4 regions of the Streptomyces sp. NPDC046925 genome follow, and region 3 is predicted to be linked to each of the others. Evidence: riboswitches for the same ligand, from Rfam matches in the RefSeq annotation. Region 3 holds a riboswitch; each other region holds the start of a gene.

Region 1 (4,204 bases), on a different contig from region 3:
GCACGATGGCGAGTTCGCGCAGTGGGTCAGGGAGGGAGTTGTGCTGCAGGACCGCGTCTCCGAGTCCCAGCAGGGCCGGTGCCAGGTTCGGTGAGTGCATCACCATCCAGAAGATGTTGAGCGAACCGTGCGCGACGATGGCCTCCCGCAGATCGGCGGGCACTGTGGCCGGGTCCGGGTACTCCATGTTGGCTCCGTTCGAGAAGGGGAGGCGCGGGGCGGGGGCATCGGCCGGGGGTCTGGGGCTCCGCTGGGCGCGGCGGCCTTCTCCTCTTCGTACCCCGATATATGCGGGCGTCCGTGCTCGGCCTTATGCGCGCTTGAGCCTAGGGGCACAGGTGGGGTGTCGCCTCCTGTTCCCGCGACGGATTGCGGGGCCGCTTTTGCTCACACGGAGAACTGGCGCCACTGCTCGGATCTGTGCCTAAAGTCTGAGTCCGGAGCCGCCGGACGGCAGCGTGGCGGGGTCAGCCCTTGTCGGCTTCCTGCGCCACGCGCTCCAGACGGCTCCGGTAGTCCTGCCACCATGCCTGGTCGCCGGGCGGCAGACTGTCGTTGTTCTGCAGGTATCCCACGGAACCGTCGATGAGCTCGCGCAGGATGTCGGCGTGCCCTGCGTGCCGTTGAGTATCGGAGATCACGCGCACCAGGATGTGGTTCAGTGTCACCTCACTGCGCTCCTCGGGCCACCACGGGACGTGGCCGGTCGCATCGAGCGGCAGCATCGCGATCGTACGGTCGGAGTGCTCCCACGCCTGGTGGTACAGCCGCACGATGTCGTCCCGCGACTCGTCCGCGGAGGCCCACATGTCGGCGTTGAGTTCCGGGTCTCGCGTGTACCACCAGGATGGCGGCTCCTCGTCGAAGAACGGCCGCCCGGTCATGCGAGGCAGTCTCGCAGCCGCCACTGACAACCGGGCTACGTGCGGGACGCCGCTGCCCCAGCGGTGCCTGACACACCGTCAATATCTGCTGGCGTGGGTCCATTCCTGCCCGCGGCTCCTTCGGCGGGTGCAGGGCGGCAATCCGGTCGCACCCCGACTCGCGGTCTGGCTAGCCTTTTGGCTGGAGTGAGACGAGAGGAGCCGGGACGTGCGACGGATGTCCCCGCAGGAGAAGAAGCGGCTGAGCTATCGGAGGGACCGGCGCAACGTCTACGGCGAGAACGACAAGAGCTCCCGCAAGAGCATCCGACGGAACAAGCGGGCGACCAAGAGCGCGAACCGGAGGCTTGAGCGTCTCGCTCTCGCACAGGGGGCGTGCTTGCGCGGCATCGCCGATGCCGATGCAGGTGCCGACGTGATCGAGCGGGGCCTGGCCAGGCGGTGGCCGAAGTCCTGGAAGAAGTTCCCCGACGCACCGCTGGGGGAGGTCGTCGCCAACGCACTGGAGCGGCGGGCCCGTACCGAGAGGCAGGCAGTTACGCGAGCGCCCCTGAGCTGACGGCGGCCGCGTGCCGGCGATACGAGGCCCCGCAACGGCCGGAGCCCCGGACGCGTGGCGTGCCGGGGCTCACAGCGGAAGGAACGGGGTCGGTCTAGTACGGGCCGTTCACGTTGTCGATCGAGCCGTACCGGTCGGCCGCGTAGTTGCACGCCGCGGTGATGTTGGCGACGGGGTCGAAGCTGTCCGTCGACGTGCCGGGCACGTGGTAGGCCTCGAAGGTGGGGTCGATGACCTGCAGGAGCCCCTTGGACGGTGTGCCGGCGACGGCGTTGGAGTCCCAGTTGTTGGTGACCTGGGGGTTGCCGGAGGACTCGCGCATGATGTTGCGGTGGATGCCCTCGTAGGTGCCGGGGATGCCGTGCTGGGCCAGGACGTCGAGCGACTCCTTGATCCAGCCGTCGAGGTCGTTGGTGTAGGTCTTGGCGGCGGCGGGCTGGGCGGAGAGAGTGTCCGACCGCTCGGAGCGGTCCGCCCGCTGGGCCGGGGCCTTCTCGCCGAGGGTGAGCTTGACGCCGGGCTGGATCAGCTTCGGGTCGTTGCCGAGGGCGTCGCGGTTGTCCTCGTACAGCTTCTTCCAGCCGCCGCTCAGGGAGTGCTCGCGGGCGATCTTGGCGAGGGAGTCACCGGCGGTGACGACGTAGGTCTTGGGGGCCGCGGCGGGCTTGGCGGCGGAGGGCGCCGCGCTCGCGGTGGTCGCGCCGATCACCGGGAGGATGAGCACGGCCCCGCCCGCTCCTGCGGCGGCGATGTTGCGGTTGAGCGAGCTGGACTTGGGGCGGCGGTGCTTACCCTTTGCAGGCATGACGAATTCCTCTCCGTCGCCTGCGAGGTGAGCTGTCGGGTTCGGACGGGAGATGTCCGGTCGCACCGTGAATACGACTTCACCCCGAGCCGTTCCGGTATCCGGATCGGCGACTTACCTGGGTCCCCCGCTCCTGCCGTGCGTGAGTGTGTGGGTGGGAAGGGTTTCCGGACAGCGGCAGGATTCGGCGTTCCATCCGGATTGACTTTGACGTTAAGCGAGAAAGCCGGAGAGGAACAAGACACGAATTCGCATAGGCAATGCAGGTGATCTTCCCTTGGCGAGAAGGATCTTTCGACCTCGTTGATCAAAAAGGCCAACTTTCTTGGCGTGCAGCGGAAGTGCACTCCGTGGCTCCCTGGAGCTGCGATCGAGGGCGTGACCCAATTCACTGAATACGGTGCAACCAATGCCAAGATCGAGAACGCGCAGGGTCGATTCATTTGACGCTAATAATCAGCAAGGTGGGCGATGGTGAGCGTATGCCTTTAAGAGAGTGAAAGCATGCTATTACATGCTAAAATGGACACGGCGTTAGTTCGCTAAATGCATCAGAACGGGCATATCGACCTTCTGTCAACGGGGTGGCGGGAGCGGGCGGGGATTGTCCATGGCTCTCGCTCTCCGTCGCGGAGAGGAGTGCGTACGTATGGCCGCAGTCTCGGACCGCATCCTGAATGTGACGGTGTATCAATACCCGTTTGGCTTCTGTGCATCAGCAATTCATGGACGTTCGGCCCGCTGTCGAAAGTTGTGAAAACACGCGCCGGCATCCGCAGTTACGGCAGAACGGCGCTGTACGGTGGCCGCCCGGTTTGGGTGCGGGCGGAAGGCGCAGGCGTGGAAGACCAGGACGCGGAACACCGCCCGTATTTGCCCATCGCCGAGCACGGCCTGATCGGGGATCTGCGCGGTGCGGCCTTGGTGGGGACCGACGGGCGTATCGACTGGTTCTGCGCGCCGCGATTCGATTCGCCCAGCATTTTCGGGGCGCTGTTGGACGCGGAGCGAGGCGGGGTATGGGAGTTGTCGCCGCTGTGCGCGACAGCATCCCGCCAGCAGTTCTACGTTCCCGACAGCGCAATCCTCATCACGCGCTTCCTCACCGAGGAAGGCATGGTGGAGGTGCAGGACTTCATGCCCCTCCTGCGCCCCCACGACGAACAGCACCGCCAGCGGCTGGTGCGGCGCGTGGTGGCCGTGCGCGGCAGCATGCGCCTGCACGCCCGGATCGCGCCGCGCCTGGACTACGGGCGTGCCCGCCACCGGACCGAGAGCGGCGAGGGCGAGGTCCGGTTCATCTCCGAGGATCTGACGCTGGTACTGCGCAGTGATGTCGCCCTGGATGCCCAGAAGGGCGAGGCCCACGGTGAGTTCGAACTCGGCGAGGGCGACCAGGCCCTGTTCGTCCTGGACGTCGGCGAAGGAGCAGGGGGCGAGACATCAGCAGCCGGCCCGCTGGATACGGGGGAGGCCGACGCGCTGTTCGACGGCACGGTCGCTTTCTGGCGCGCCTGGCTGAAGCGGTCGACGTATCAGGGGCGATGGCGCGAGATGGTGCACCGCTCCGCCCTGACCCTCAAGCTCCTCACCCACGAACCCACCGGCGCGATCATCGCGGCGCCCACCCTGGGACTGCCGGAACGCATCGGCGGCGAACGCAATTGGGACTACCGCTACGTGTGGATCCGCGACGCCGCGTTCTCCCTCTACGCGCTCCAGCGCCTGGGTTTCACCGACGAGGCCGAGGCGTTCGTCGGGTGGCTGACGCGGTGCCTGGCCCGGACCGGCGCGGACGAGGAGCCGGGTCCGCTGTGCGCGATGTACACCATCGACGGTGACGCCGAACTGCCGGAGCGCGAACTCACCCACCTCGAGGGGTACTGCGGCTCTTCGCCGGTGCGGGCCGGCAATGCTGCCGCCCGCCAGTTGCAGCTGGATGTCTACGGCGAACTC
Region 2 (4,204 bases), on a different contig from region 3:
TGGACGTCCTTGGCGGACAGGCGGGGGTAGGGCGCGAAGAAGCGGTAGTACTTCGACTCGTCCGAGACCTGCTCGTAGAAGCTGACGAGGCGGTCCGCGTCCTCGGCTGTGATCGGCCTGATCCGCGCGGTGCCTCCGTCACGCAGGACGACATCGGCTTCCCAGTGGGAGGGATATGCCTGCCGGTCCGACGGGGTCGTCATGGGGCCAGGGTACGGGTCGCGGGTGCGCGGCGGCCGGGGCAGGCTAGGAGTCGTCGAAGGGCGGGACGCGGGCCCGTGGCACGAGGACGTACGGTCGACGGGGCAGGACCACCGGTCGATGCCGTACGGACCAGCGGCCGGCGGAGCACGCGCAACGGCATGAGACACTGGTCTAGACAACTGTGAGACATCCGGAAGGGCAGCAACACATGGCTGAGCGCCGCGTCAACGTCGGCTGGGCCGAGGGCCTTCACGCCCGACCCGCCTCCATCTTCGTCCGCGCGGCCACCGCCGCCGGCGTCCCCGTGACGATCGCCAAGGCTGACGGCAACCCCGTGAACGCCGCCTCCATGCTCGCCGTGCTCGGCCTGGGCGCGCAGGGCGGCGAGGAGATCGTGCTCGCCTCCGACGCCGAGGGTGCGGACGCCGCTCTCGACCGTCTGGCGAAGCTGGTCGCCGACGGCCTCGAGGAGCTTCCCGAGACCGTCTAGCAAAGACCGGTACTCGTACGGCGAAGGGCCTGCCCGAATTCGGGGCGGGCCCTTCGCCGTTTCCGCGCACCCCATCGAATACCGAGGGCTTTTACCGAATTCGGGCAGCAGAAATAACGCCCCCGCCGAATAGCACTTCTTTGTATACGGCGCCTCTGTTAATGCCGGAGGCCCACCGTGTTTACGGCATGTTGCGAATCCCTCACACGATCACGGCCCACGGTCCGGTGACCTTGCGGAACCGGAGAAAAGCGCGGCCTGTGCGCGGCCGTCGACCGTTCCGCGTGGGCCGCGGCGAGCGACCTGGCCCGTTCCGCGTCCCCGCGGGCGACCGCGTCGACGATCGCGGCGTGCTCCGCCCAGGACTCCGCGGGAGCGGCCGGGCCCTCGACGACGTACATCCAGGCGATCTTGTGGCGGAGCTGGGTGAGCAGCGCCGTGAGGCCGGGGCTGCCGGACGACTGGGCGAGCGTCTCGTGGAACCAGCCGCTCAGCGAGCGCAGATCCTCGCTCTGGCCGCGCCGGGAACGCTCCTGGCCGAGCCTGACGAGGCCGCGCAGGACCTTCAGGTGCGCCTCCGTGCGGCGCTGTGCGGCGCGGGCGGCGCCGAGCGGCTCCAGGAGCACGCGCATCTCCAGGAGGTCGGCGGCCTCCTGCTCGGTGGGCTCGGCGACGCAGGCGCCCGCGTGCCGGCGCGTGACGACGAAGCCCTCGGCCTCCAGGGTGCGCAGGGCCTCGCGCACGGGGACGCGGGAGACTCCGTAGCGGCGCGCGAGCAGTTCCTCGGTGAGCCGGCCGCCCCGTTCGTAGACACCGGAGACGATGTCGTCCCGGATGGCCGTGCACACCGAGTGCGCGGGAATGCGCATGAGCTGACCTCCGCCTTAATCCCCGCGAAACGCGGTCGACCGACGCTTTTTCAGTGACTCTATTGCAGAGCGGCTGCATTTCCGACGGCTGGCCAGAATCCATGGATACTTTTGGCCAAAGGTGATGCGTGACCAAAGGCGGCGGGGAACGGCGAAAGCCCCGGCTCGCGATGAGCCGGGGCTTTCGGTGAATCAGGTGCGCGTCGCGCGAACCGCCGTGGGTCAGACGTTGACGCCGTGCGAGCGGAGGTACGAGACCGGGTCGATGTCCGTGCCGTAGTCCTCGCCGGTGCGGGCCTCGAAGTGCAGGTGCGGGCCGCTGGAGTTGCCGGTGGAGCCCGAGAGGCCTATCTGCTGGCCCGGCGTGACCGCCTGGCCGACGGTGACACCGAGGGACGACATGTGGCCGTACTGGGTGTACGTGCCGTCGTTCATCTTGATGACCACGTTGTTGCCGTAGGCGCCGCCCCAGCCGGCCTCGACGACGGTGCCGGAGCCGACCGCGTGGACCGAGGTACCGGACGCGGCGTGGAAGTCGACGCCGGTGTGGCTGCCGGAGGACCACATGGCGCCGCCGGTCTGGTAGCCCGTGGAGACGTACGAGCCGGAGATCGGGGAGACGTAGGTGTTCAGGCGCTTGCGCTCGGCCTCGCGGGCGGCGCGCTCCTTGGCCTCGCGCTCCTTCTTGGCCTTGGCCTTCGCCTCGGCCTCGGCCTTGCGCTTGGCCTCCTCGGCCTTCTTCTTGGCGGCCTCTTCGGCCTTCTTGGCGGCCGCGGCGGCGTCGGCGGCCTCCTGCTGCGCGGTGGCCTGCGCGTCGATGCTCGCGGCGAGCGAGTCGCCGACGGAGACAGCCTGGGTGAGGCCGGTGTGCTCGAGAGCCACCGCGTCGTCGGCGGCGAGCGCCGGAGCGGCCAGGCCTCCGATGACACCGGTGGTGGTCAGTGCGGCGACGCCCGCCACATTCGCGGTCGTGCGCGTGAGGCGGCTCGGGCGACGGTGCTTCCCGGTGGCACGGGTGAACGCCATGAAGCGGCTGGTCCTTTCCTTCCCTCTCGCCTACCGGGTTAGCTGACGGGTTCGGAGCAGGAAGGTCTCCTACGAGTCCCTCGCCTCACGGCAAGGTTCCCGATTCACCCCAAGGGGACATGTGGGTCCCCGGCTCCCCTGGCTCGCGCCGTACGGGGACTCGGCGATGACTGTCCGGTGCCGCGGGTGCGGCGTACTGCATGACGAACAGCCGGACCAGACGCTAAGCGTGGCGTCTTTCAAACGACAAACGGATCAGAGCTTTTGTAGCGCACGCCACAGGGCAGACACGTAACCTCCATACCAATTCGGACAAATGAGGACCCCGGTGGCCAATTCCAGCCACCGGGGTCCCGATATGTCCTGACTGTCACTCAGGCTGTCACCGTGCTCAGCCGGTGACGACACTCACTTCGCCGATGCCGAGCGCCCTGACGGGCTCCTCGATCTGCGAGGCGTCACCGACGAGCACCGTCACGAGCCGGTCCACGGGGAAGGCGCTCACCACGGCGGCGGTGGCCTCCACGGTGCCGGTCGCGGCCAACTGGCGGTACAGCTGCGCCTGGAAGTCGTCGGGCAGGTGCTGCTCGACCTGGTCGGCGAGGGTGGCCGCCACGGAGGCCGCCATCTCGTACTTGAGCGGGGCCACGCCCACCAGGTTCTGCACGGCGACGTCACGCTCGGCGTCCGTGAGGCCCTCGGCGGCGAGGGTGCGCAGGACCTTCCACAGGTCGTCGAGCGCCGGTCCCGTGGACTCGGTGTCCACGGAGCCGCTGATGGCCAGCATCGCTGCGCCCGTGCCGTCCGGAGCCGAACGCAGGACCTGGGCGAACGACCGTACGCCGTAGGTGTATCCCTTCTCCTCGCGCAGGACGCGGTCCAGGCGCGAGGTGAGGGTGCCGCCGAGGCAGTACGTGCCGAGCACCTGGGCGGGCCAGACGCGGTCGTGCCTGTCCGGTCCCACGCGTCCGATGAGCAGCTGCGTCTGGACGGCGCCGGGGCGGTCGACGATCACGACACGCCCGGTGTCGTCGGCGGTCACCGGCGGCACCGGACGCGGCTGCGCCGTGCCGCCGGTCCAGGAGCCGATGGTGTCGGCGAGGACGGCGTCCAGGTCGGTGCCGGTGAGGTCGCCCACGACGACGGCGGTCGCCGTGGCGGGCCGCACGTGCTTCTCGTAGAAGGCGCGCACCGCGGCCGAGTCGATGGCCGTGACCGTCTCCTCGGTGCCCTGGCGGGGCCGCGACATGCGCGACGTGGCCGGGAACAGCTGCCGGGAGAGCTCCTTGGCGGCGCGGCGCGCCGGGTTGGCGGCCTCGTGCGGGATCTCGTCCAGGCGGTTGCGTACGAGGCGTTCGATCTCGCTGTCCGCGAAGGCGGGGGCGCGCAGGGCGTCGGAGAGCAGGCCGAGCGCCTTCGGGAGGCGGGAGACCGGGACCTCCAGGGAGACCCGGACGCCGGGGTGGTCGGCGTGCGCGTCCATGGTGGCGCCGCAGCGGTCGAGTTCGGCGGCGAAGTCCTCGGCGGAGTGCTTGTCGGTGCCTTCGTTGAAGGCCCTCGCCATGATCGTGGCGACGCCGTCGAGGCCCGCGGGCTCGGCTTCGAGCGGCGCCTC
Region 3 (4,204 bases):
TGTGCGTGTGCGATGGCTGTGCGTGCGTGCGCGACGGCTGTGCGTGCGTGCGCGACAGCCACCCGGTCGGCCCACACCGGTCGCCCCGCGCCGCCGCTCCGGGAACCCTGGATGAACGTGGTCATGGATCTGGTCCTGGCCGCGGAATTCGGCGGGAGAGACCGGTGGGGCAGCGAGGAGGCAGCGGTGGCGGGGGCGGCGCGGGCAGGCCCGTGCGCCGGTCCGTGCGCCGAGATCCGGGCAAGGGGCGACCCATGCCGGGCTCCGGCACGGCACCGCCGCGTGCGGGATCCGGCACGGCACCCCGCGCGGGCTCCGGCACGGGCCCCGTCGTCAGGCACGAGCGGGCGTTCGTACGGGCCCTTCCGCTGCTGCTCATCGTCGTCGGGGTCGTCTACGACGTCTCGACCCCGGCCGCGTTCACCGCGGCGCCCCTCTTCACGGCCGCCCCGCTGATCGCCGCCCCCTTCTACTCGCTGCTCGGCACCGTCCTCGCCGGCCTCGGCTCCTGCGCCACCGTCCTCGTCCTGCACTTCAGGACGAGCAGCACCACCGACGTGGAAGCCGTCACCGAAGTGCTCACGGTCTTCACCGTGGCCGTCCTCGCCGTCCTGATCAACCGCGTCGTGAGCCGCAGCGACGAACAACTCGCCTCCGCCCGCTCCATCGCCGAGGCCGCCCAGCGCGCCGTACTGCCGCAGCCGGACCCCCGGATCGGCGGGCTCGACGTCGCCGCGCGGTACGAGGCCGCGGAGGCGGACGCGTTCATCGGGGGTGATCTGTACGCGGTGCAGGACACCTCGCACGGCGTACGCGTCATCGTGGGCGACGTACGGGGGAAGGGCATGGGCGCGGTGGCGGCCGTCGCCGTGGTCATCGGGGCGTTCCGGGAGGCCGCCGAGCAGGAGTCCACGCTGGAGGCGGTTGCGCAGCGCCTGGAGCGGGCGCTGGCGCGTGAGGGCACGCGACGCGACGGGCTCGACGACTTCGAGGGGTTCACCACCGCCATCCTCGCGGAGATCCCGCACGGCGGTGGTCCCGTACGGCTCATCAACCGCGGGCATCCGGGGCCGCTCCTCCTGCACGGCGACGGGCGGCTGTGCGTCCTTTCCGCGACCGAGCCCGCGCTGCCGCTGGGGATGGGTGAACTGGGGGCCTGGCCGGACCGCGCGGACGAGTCGGAGTTCCCGCCGGGGGCGATGCTGCTGCTCTACACCGACGGGCTCTCCGAGGCGCGTGACCGGCGGGGCGTGTTCTACGACCCGGCCGCGCGGCTCGCCGGCCGCATCTTCCCCGGCCCCGACGGACCGGACGCGCTCCTGTCCACGCTCACCGAGGAAGTGCGGCGGCACACCGGCGGCGGGACGACCGACGACATGGCGCTGCTCGCGGTGCGGCGGCCTTCGGCGCCGGTGGCCGACGCCGGATGACGTAGATCGATGTCACGGGCCGTGACTGAAGGACCTCACTCCGCATAACAACTGACGCACTGTCAAGGAAGTGTGAAGCTGCGGTGTGTGAAGAAGTGACGACAACTCGCCCCGTTCCGAACCCTCGTGTCCCGTTAAGTACAGGCCAATGCCGTTAACGATCAGCCGGAACGGCTTGGAATACGGCCCTGCTGTCTATTAACGTTCGATAACGCAGCGCGGTCGTCCCAGCCGTCACTCGAGGCGGCTCCGCGCGCACGCGCCTAATCCCGAAAGGGAGCCGGGGAACCATCAATTGGGGTGAATCGGGCATCTGTGCATCCGTGCCAGGTGTTCGTAGGAGACCTTCCTGCTCCGAACCCGTCAGCTAACCCGGTAGGCGAGAAGGAAGGAAAGGAGTGCGCCCCCGTGGCGTCCAACCGCCCTGCCCCCCAAGGCGCGTACGTACCGAATGACGACGATTTCGGTGGGTATGACGAAAATTCCTGGGAGGAATGGAACCCCACCGAGGAGTCCATCCGTCCCGTCCGCGGCAGGCACCGCGTGCACAAGCGGGGCGGTGGCGGACTCGCCCGCAGCTCCACGGTTCTCGGCGTGGGCGTCATCGCCGCAGTCGGCGCGGGCGGCATAGCCACCGCGCAGGGCGGCAAGCCCCCGGTCTCCATCGAGATGCCGGACATGTCGGCGGTCACGGACTCGCTGCCGGAGGCCAAGTCGCTTCCCGGCGTGGGCTCTTTGATATCCGGCGACTCCTCCGACTCCGCCGCCGCGGACAACGGTGTCACCGTCGCCGCCGCGCCCCTGAGCTCCGCAGGACTCAGCAGCGCCGATGCCGAACAGGGCACGACGGACGCGGGTGAGGCACTGCGGGCCCGCATCATGGAGCAGGCGGAGAACCAGCAGGACCAGGCGGACGACGCGGTCCAGAAGGCGGCCGAAGAAGCCGCCGTGAAGCAGGCCGCCGAACAGGCCGCCGCCAAGCAGTCCGCGGCCGAGAAGAAGATCGCCGCCGAGAAGGCCGCCGCGAAGAAGAAGGCCGAGGCGGAGGCCAAGAAGAAGGCCGAGGCCGAGCGCCTGGCCAAGCTCGCGAAGAGCTACACCCTCCCCGTCGCCTCGTACACGCTCACCGGCACCTTCGGTCAGCCCGGCTCCATGTGGTCCTCCGGCTACCACACCGGCCTGGACTTCGCGGCTCCCACGGGCACGCCCATCAAGGCCATCCACTCCGGCACCATCAAGGAGGCCGGCTGGGCGGGGGCGTACGGCTACCGCACGATCCTCGAACTCGACGACGGTACCGAACTCTGGTTCTGCCACCAGTCCTCGATGAGCGTCAGCGCCGGCCAGAAGGTCACCACCGGCGAGACCATCGGCCGCGTCGGCGCGACCGGCAATGTCACCGGCGCCCACCTCCACCTGGAGGTCCACCCGGGCGGCGACTCCACCGGGGTCGACCCGGCGGCGTGGCTGCGCGGCAAGGGCCAGTCGCTCTGATCCAGCAGGTCTGAAGCAGCCGGCACGTAACCCCAGAACCCCGGCGGTCCTGGCGACAACCCCCCGACGCCAGGGCTGCCGGTCAGGTGTGCCCGCCATCCGGTTCGGCATGCCCGCCATCCGAGTGCCGCGGCACGGTGTTGCGGAATGCTGTGATCCGTATGGGCGTTGAGTCCCGTATGACTTCTCTCCGCAAGCTTGGCTCGTCCGATCTCGACGTCTTCCCGCTCGCTCTCGGCGGCAATGTCTTCGGCTGGACGGCCGACGAGGCGCAGTCCTTCTCGGTGCTCGACGCCTACACCGCAGCCGGCGGCAACTTCATCGACACCGCCGACGTGTACTCGGCCTGGGTGGACGGCAACAAGGGCGGCGAGTCCGAGACCGTCATCGGCAACTGGTTCGCCTCGCGCGGCAACCGCTCCGACGTCGTGCTCGCCACCAAGGTCGGCGCCCACCCCGAGTACAAGGGCCTGTCCGCGAACACCATCAAGGCCGGTGCCGAGGAGTCGCTGCGCCGACTGCGCACCGACTACATCGACCTGTACTACACGCACTACGACGACCCGACCGTCCCCGTCGAGGAGATCATCGGCGCGCTCGACGACCTGGTGACGTCCGGCAAGGTGCGCGCCATCGCCGCGTCGAACGTGACCCCCGAGCGCCTCCAGGAGTTCCTCGACTTCTCCGACCGCGAGGGCCTCGCGCGCTATGCGGCGCTCCAGCCGCACTACAACCTCGTCTCGCGCGACACGTACGAGGGTTCGCTCCAGGACGTCGCGTCGCGCTCGGGCCTGGCGGCCGTCCCGTACTACGCGCTCGCCGCCGGCTTCCTGACCGGCAAGTACCGCCCGGGCACGCAGGTCGACAGCGCGCGGGCCGCGGGCGCGGGCAAGCACCTGGAGACCGAGCGCGGCCGGAAGGTGCTCGCCGCGCTCGACGAGGTGGCCGAGGCCCGCGGCGCCGAGATCGCGACGGTGGCCCTGGCGTGGCTCGCGGCGCAGCCGACGGTCGCGGCGCCGATCGCGTCGGCCCGTACGGTCGAGCAGCTGCCCGCGCTGCTCGCGGTGGGGGACCTCGAACTGACGCAGGCCGAGGTCACGACACTCACCGAGGCCTCCGCCTAGCCGCGGTAGGGGTTGTACGCGGGGTAGGGCATCGCGGGCTGGGCGTACGGATATCCGTACGGGGGTTGCTGCTGGTGCTGCTGCTGCGGATAGGGCTGCTGGTATCCGTACGACGGCTGCGGATACCCGTAGGGCTGCTGGTACCCGTACGGAGGC
Region 4 (4,204 bases), on a different contig from region 3:
CCCCGCACACGGTACGGGACCGAGTACGGGGACGTACGTAACTACTCAGCGGTGCCGGAGCCCAGTAACAGCTCAGCCCTTGAAGCGGGGGAACGCCGAACGACCGGCGTAGACCGCGGCGTCGTCGAGGATCTCCTCGATGCGCAGGAGCTGGTTGTACTTGGCGACGCGCTCGGAGCGGGCCGGGGCGCCGGTCTTGATCTGGCCGCAGTTGGTGGCGACGGCGAGGTCGGCGATGGTGACGTCCTCGGTCTCGCCGGAGCGGTGCGACATCATGCACTTGAAGCCGCTGCGCTGGGCCATCTCGACGGCGTCGAGGGTCTCGGTCAGCGAGCCGATCTGGTTGACCTTCACCAGGAGGGCGTTCGCGGACTTCTCCTCGATGCCGCGGGCCAGGCGCTCGGGATTGGTGACGAACAGGTCGTCGCCCACGAGCTGGACCTTGTCGCCGAGCTTCTCGGTGATGACGTTCCAGCCGGCCCAGTCGTCCTCGAACAGCGGGTCCTCGATGGAGACGAGCGGGTACGAGGAGACGAGCTCCTCGTAGTACTCGGTCATCTCGGCGGCCGAGCGGTCCTTGCCCTCGAAGGAGTACGTGCCGTCCTTGTAGAACTCGGACGCGGCGACGTCGAGCGCGAGCGCGATCTGCTCGCCGGGGACGTAACCGGCCTGCTTGATGGCCTCGAGGATGAGGTCGAGCGCGGCGCGGTTGGAGTCGAGGTTCGGCGCGAAGCCGCCCTCGTCGCCCAGACCGGTGGACAGGCCCTTGTCCTTCAGGACCTTCTTCAGCGTGTGGTAGACCTCGGTGCCCCAGCGCAGGGCCTCGGAGAACGACTCGGCGCCGATCGGCGCGATCATGAACTCCTGGATGTCGACGTTCGAGTCGGCGTGCGACCCGCCGTTCAGGATGTTCATCATCGGAACGGGCAGCAGGTGCGCGTTCGGGCCGCCGAGGTAGCGGAAGAGCGGCAGGTCGGAGGCCTCAGACGCGGCGTGCGCGACGGCGAGCGAGACGCCGAGGATGGCGTTGGCGCCGAGCGAGCCCTTGTTGTCGGTGGCGTCGAGGTCGAACATCGCCTGGTCGATCAGGCGCTGCTCGGTGGCGTCGTACCCGACGAGCTCCGGGCCGATCTGCTCGATGACGGCGAGGACGGCCTTCTCGACGCCCTTGCCCTGGTAACGGTTGGGGTCACCGTCACGGAGTTCGATGGCCTCGAAAGCACCGGTGGACGCACCGGACGGAACGGCGGCACGACCCGTGCTGCCGTCGTCGAGGCCGACCTCGACCTCGACCGTGGGGTTGCCTCGGGAGTCCAGGATTTCCCGGGCTACGACGACGTCGATGGACGGCACGAGCATCTCCTTCTGGGATGTGACGCGAGTACGCGGGGCATCGGCCCCGCGGACACGAGCCTAACCGGCTCCCGGACAACAGCCAGCCGACCGCCCGTCCTGTGGACAAACCGAGAGCGAATTGTTTACGAACGGAACAAACATACCCCGCCCCCGGTGCGTACGGGGGATACGCGCACCGGGGGCGGGGAGTCTGCGGGGACGGGGGTGGCGCCCGTAGGGGCGCGGGGAACTGCGCGGCCAGCCACGGGACACCCGCAGACGATCAAGGTCCGCGAGGCGCCCCGCCAGAATCAGCTCAGGTGGAGCTGCTGGCCGGGGTAGATCATGTCGGCGTTGTCGATGATGTCGCCGTTGAGCTTGTACACCTTGTGCCAGCCGCCCTTGACCTTCTCGGCCTCGGCGATCTTGGAGAGGGTGTCACCCTTCTCGACCTTGTACTCGCCGTCACCCTTCTTGACCTTCTTGCCGGTCGGGGTCTCGACGGTCTTCTTGGACTCGGTCTTCGGGGCGGCCTTCGGAGCGGCCTGCTGCGGCTGCTCGGTCTGCGGGGTGGGCTGGCTCTTGGGCTGCTCCTGGGTCTGCTGCGGGGCGCTCTCCTGCGCACCGCCACCCTCGTTGGAGGCGCCCGAGAGGCCGACGCCGCAGCTCGGCCAGGCACCCTTGCCCTGACCCGCGAGAACCTTCTCGCCGATCTCTATCTGCTGGGCCTTGGAGGCCTTGTCGGCGCTGGGCGCGTACTTCGTGCCGCCGTACGCCGCCCAGGTGGACGACGAGAACTGCAGACCGCCGGTGTAGCCGTTACCGGTGTTGATCGACCAGTTGCCGCCGGACTCGCACTGGGCGACGGCGTCCCACTCGGAGTTCGTCGCGGCGGAGGCCTGGCCGGCCGCCATCAGCGGGGCTGCGACCGCGACACCGGTGACGCCGGCGAGCGTGGCGACACGGGTGGCCTTGGACGGGCGGCGGTGCTTGCCCTTGCTGGAAAACAGCATGAGTGATCCCCTCACCGACGCCTGCGAGGTGAGCTGTCGGGTTCGGGCCGATGAAGTTGCCCGGCCGCGCTTCCTTGAGCGCGACTTAACCCCTAGCCGTTCCTGACCGTCCCTCCGCATCGCTCTCGCGATGCCGAACGGCCGGGCCCGGCGGAAACCTTGGGTCCCCCGCTCCTGCCTACGGCGCTTACGCGACGACTGTTCCCGAACGGCCGTTGGCAGGACTCGGCGTACCGACCGGCGGGGCCCGCTGTGGCGAGCGGTCACGACCGTAGGCATGCCCCCGGCCGAATTCCAAAGACGATCAGGGCCTTTGAGACCCATGTCTCACTTGCGCCAATCTGGACATCAGACGCAAAGCGACTCGCCAACTACCCCTACTTTTCGCCCAAATCGAGGCTCTGACCGGGAAGGATGAGGTCGGGGTCGGAGCCGACCGACTGCTCGTTCTCGGCGTACAGCTCGGTCCACCCGCCCTTCACGTCGAGGTCGTCGGCGATGGTCCAGAGGTTGTCTCCGGAGCGGACCGTGTACGTCCCGTCGGAGCCGTCCTGCCGGCGCTCGTCGCCACGGGAGGCATGCCGGCCCGAACCTTCGCGGGAGGAGTCCTCCGCCGCCTCGTCGTCCGCGCTGCCGCCGCGGTGGCGGCCCTCGCCGTCACCGGCCGAGGGGGTGGGGTCGGACGAAGTGGCATCGTCACGGCCGGACTTGGCCGAGTCATCCGACTTGTCCGACTCGTCGTGATTCTTGTCTCGCGACTCGTCGTCGGCGCCGGACTCGCCCGACTCGCCCGACTCGCCGGAAGCCTTGTCCGACGACTTCTTCGAGGACTCGTCCGAAGGCTCGGCGCTGTCCGAGGGGTCGGCCGACTCGCTCGGCGACGCGCTCGGTTCGTCCGACCCCTTCGACCCGCCGGGCTTGGTCGACTCCGACGAATCCGAGGACTCCGTCGACTCGTCGGAAGGCACCGTCGTGATCGGCGCGCCCGGGTCGACCTCGGCGGCGGCGCCGCCCTGCGTGAGACCGGCGACCGGGGCGCAGCTCGGCCAGGCCTTGGGGCCCTGGTCGTCAAGAACCGCCTCGGCGACGGATATCTGCTGCGAGCGGCTGGCCTGATCGGCGCTCGGGGCGAAGTCGAGGCCGCCGTAGTTCTCCCAGACCTCCTGCGAGAGCTGGAGCCCGCCGTAGTACCCGTTGCCCGCGTCCGCGCTCCAGGATCCGCCGCTCTCGCACTCCGCGAGCTTGTCCCACGTGGCGGTGTCCGCCGCGCTCGCGCTGGTGGCGCCGAGCAGCGGGATGGCGATCGCCGATCCTGCGACTCCTGCCGCGACGATCAGGGCCGGGGCCTGGCGGGGGCGTCGGTGACGACCATTGCCGGAGAGCATGCGGTTGCCTTTCGCGTGACTGGAGCGACGACTGCGGCACGGGAGGCCGAGTCGTCGGTGAACGTAGCGGCAGTCGAACGCTTGTCACAAGTCGATGCAGCGGAGATCACGTGAAAGTCACAGTCTTGACGGCATGTCAGCTGGACGGTGTCCCGGGCGTCTGATATTTGCTCCGCTGTGCGGGTGCGAACTCCACGGGCAGGGTGCGGAGTCCACGCATGATGAGCCCGCCACGCCACCTCAAATCACCAGGTTCCGCCGCTAGTCGCAGGTCAGGAAGGCGCCGCAGCAGGGTCGCGAGGGCGGTCTGCCCTTCGAGCCTGGCGAGCGGAGCACCGAGACAGTAATGAATGCCATGGCCGTAGCCGAGGTGCTGGTTGTCGCGGCGGGAGAGGTCGAGCGTGTCCGGATACCGGAATCGTTCCGGGTCGCGATCGGCGGCGGCAAGGACGACGAGGACGGGGTCTCCGG

The links. Region 3 has a riboswitch for cyclic di-AMP ahead of ABZ906_RS24340 (M23 family metallopeptidase). Riboswitches for the same ligand answer to the same signal wherever they lie in the genome.
Positions count from the first base shown of each region.
Region 1: another riboswitch for cyclic di-AMP. It lies ahead of ABZ906_RS08385 (LysM peptidoglycan-binding domain-containing protein); the one in region 3 lies ahead of ABZ906_RS24340 (M23 family metallopeptidase).
Region 2: another riboswitch for cyclic di-AMP. It lies ahead of ABZ906_RS00480 (M23 family metallopeptidase); the one in region 3 lies ahead of ABZ906_RS24340 (M23 family metallopeptidase).
Region 4: another riboswitch for cyclic di-AMP. It lies ahead of ABZ906_RS44990 (transglycosylase family protein); the one in region 3 lies ahead of ABZ906_RS24340 (M23 family metallopeptidase).

Region 1 is NZ_JBEYWZ010000002.1:445,315-449,518, reverse strand. It holds gene ABZ906_RS08400 (carboxymuconolactone decarboxylase family protein) at 1-187, opposite strand, end outside; partial or broken gene ABZ906_RS08395 (DUF664 domain-containing protein) at 468-878, opposite strand; gene ABZ906_RS08390 (hypothetical protein) at 1,093-1,443, shown strand; gene ABZ906_RS08385 (LysM peptidoglycan-binding domain-containing protein) at 1,538-2,248, opposite strand; cyclic di-AMP (ydaO/yuaA leader) riboswitch at 2,253-2,448, opposite strand; gene ABZ906_RS08380 (glycoside hydrolase family 15 protein) at 3,089-4,204, shown strand, end outside.
Region 2 is NZ_JBEYWZ010000001.1:119,584-123,787, reverse strand. It holds gene ABZ906_RS00495 (GNAT family N-acetyltransferase) at 1-203, opposite strand, end outside; gene ABZ906_RS00490 (HPr family phosphocarrier protein) at 413-694, shown strand; gene ABZ906_RS00485 (GntR family transcriptional regulator) at 853-1,563, opposite strand; gene ABZ906_RS00480 (M23 family metallopeptidase) at 1,786-2,589, opposite strand; cyclic di-AMP (ydaO/yuaA leader) riboswitch at 2,602-2,765, opposite strand; gene ABZ906_RS00475 (pitrilysin family protein) at 2,981-4,204, opposite strand, start outside.
Region 3 is NZ_JBEYWZ010000005.1:612,993-617,196, forward strand. It holds gene ABZ906_RS24335 (PP2C family protein-serine/threonine phosphatase) at 255-1,430, shown strand; cyclic di-AMP (ydaO/yuaA leader) riboswitch at 1,681-1,827, shown strand; gene ABZ906_RS24340 (M23 family metallopeptidase) at 1,839-2,924, shown strand; gene ABZ906_RS24345 (aldo/keto reductase) at 3,104-4,048, shown strand; gene ABZ906_RS24350 (PrsW family intramembrane metalloprotease) at 4,045-4,204, opposite strand, start outside.
Region 4 is NZ_JBEYWZ010000023.1:58,082-62,285, forward strand. It holds gene eno (phosphopyruvate hydratase) at 73-1,353, opposite strand; gene ABZ906_RS44990 (transglycosylase family protein) at 1,647-2,348, opposite strand; cyclic di-AMP (ydaO/yuaA leader) riboswitch at 2,352-2,544, opposite strand; gene ABZ906_RS44995 (transglycosylase family protein) at 2,726-3,733, opposite strand; gene ABZ906_RS45000 (cytochrome P450) at 3,870-4,204, opposite strand, start outside.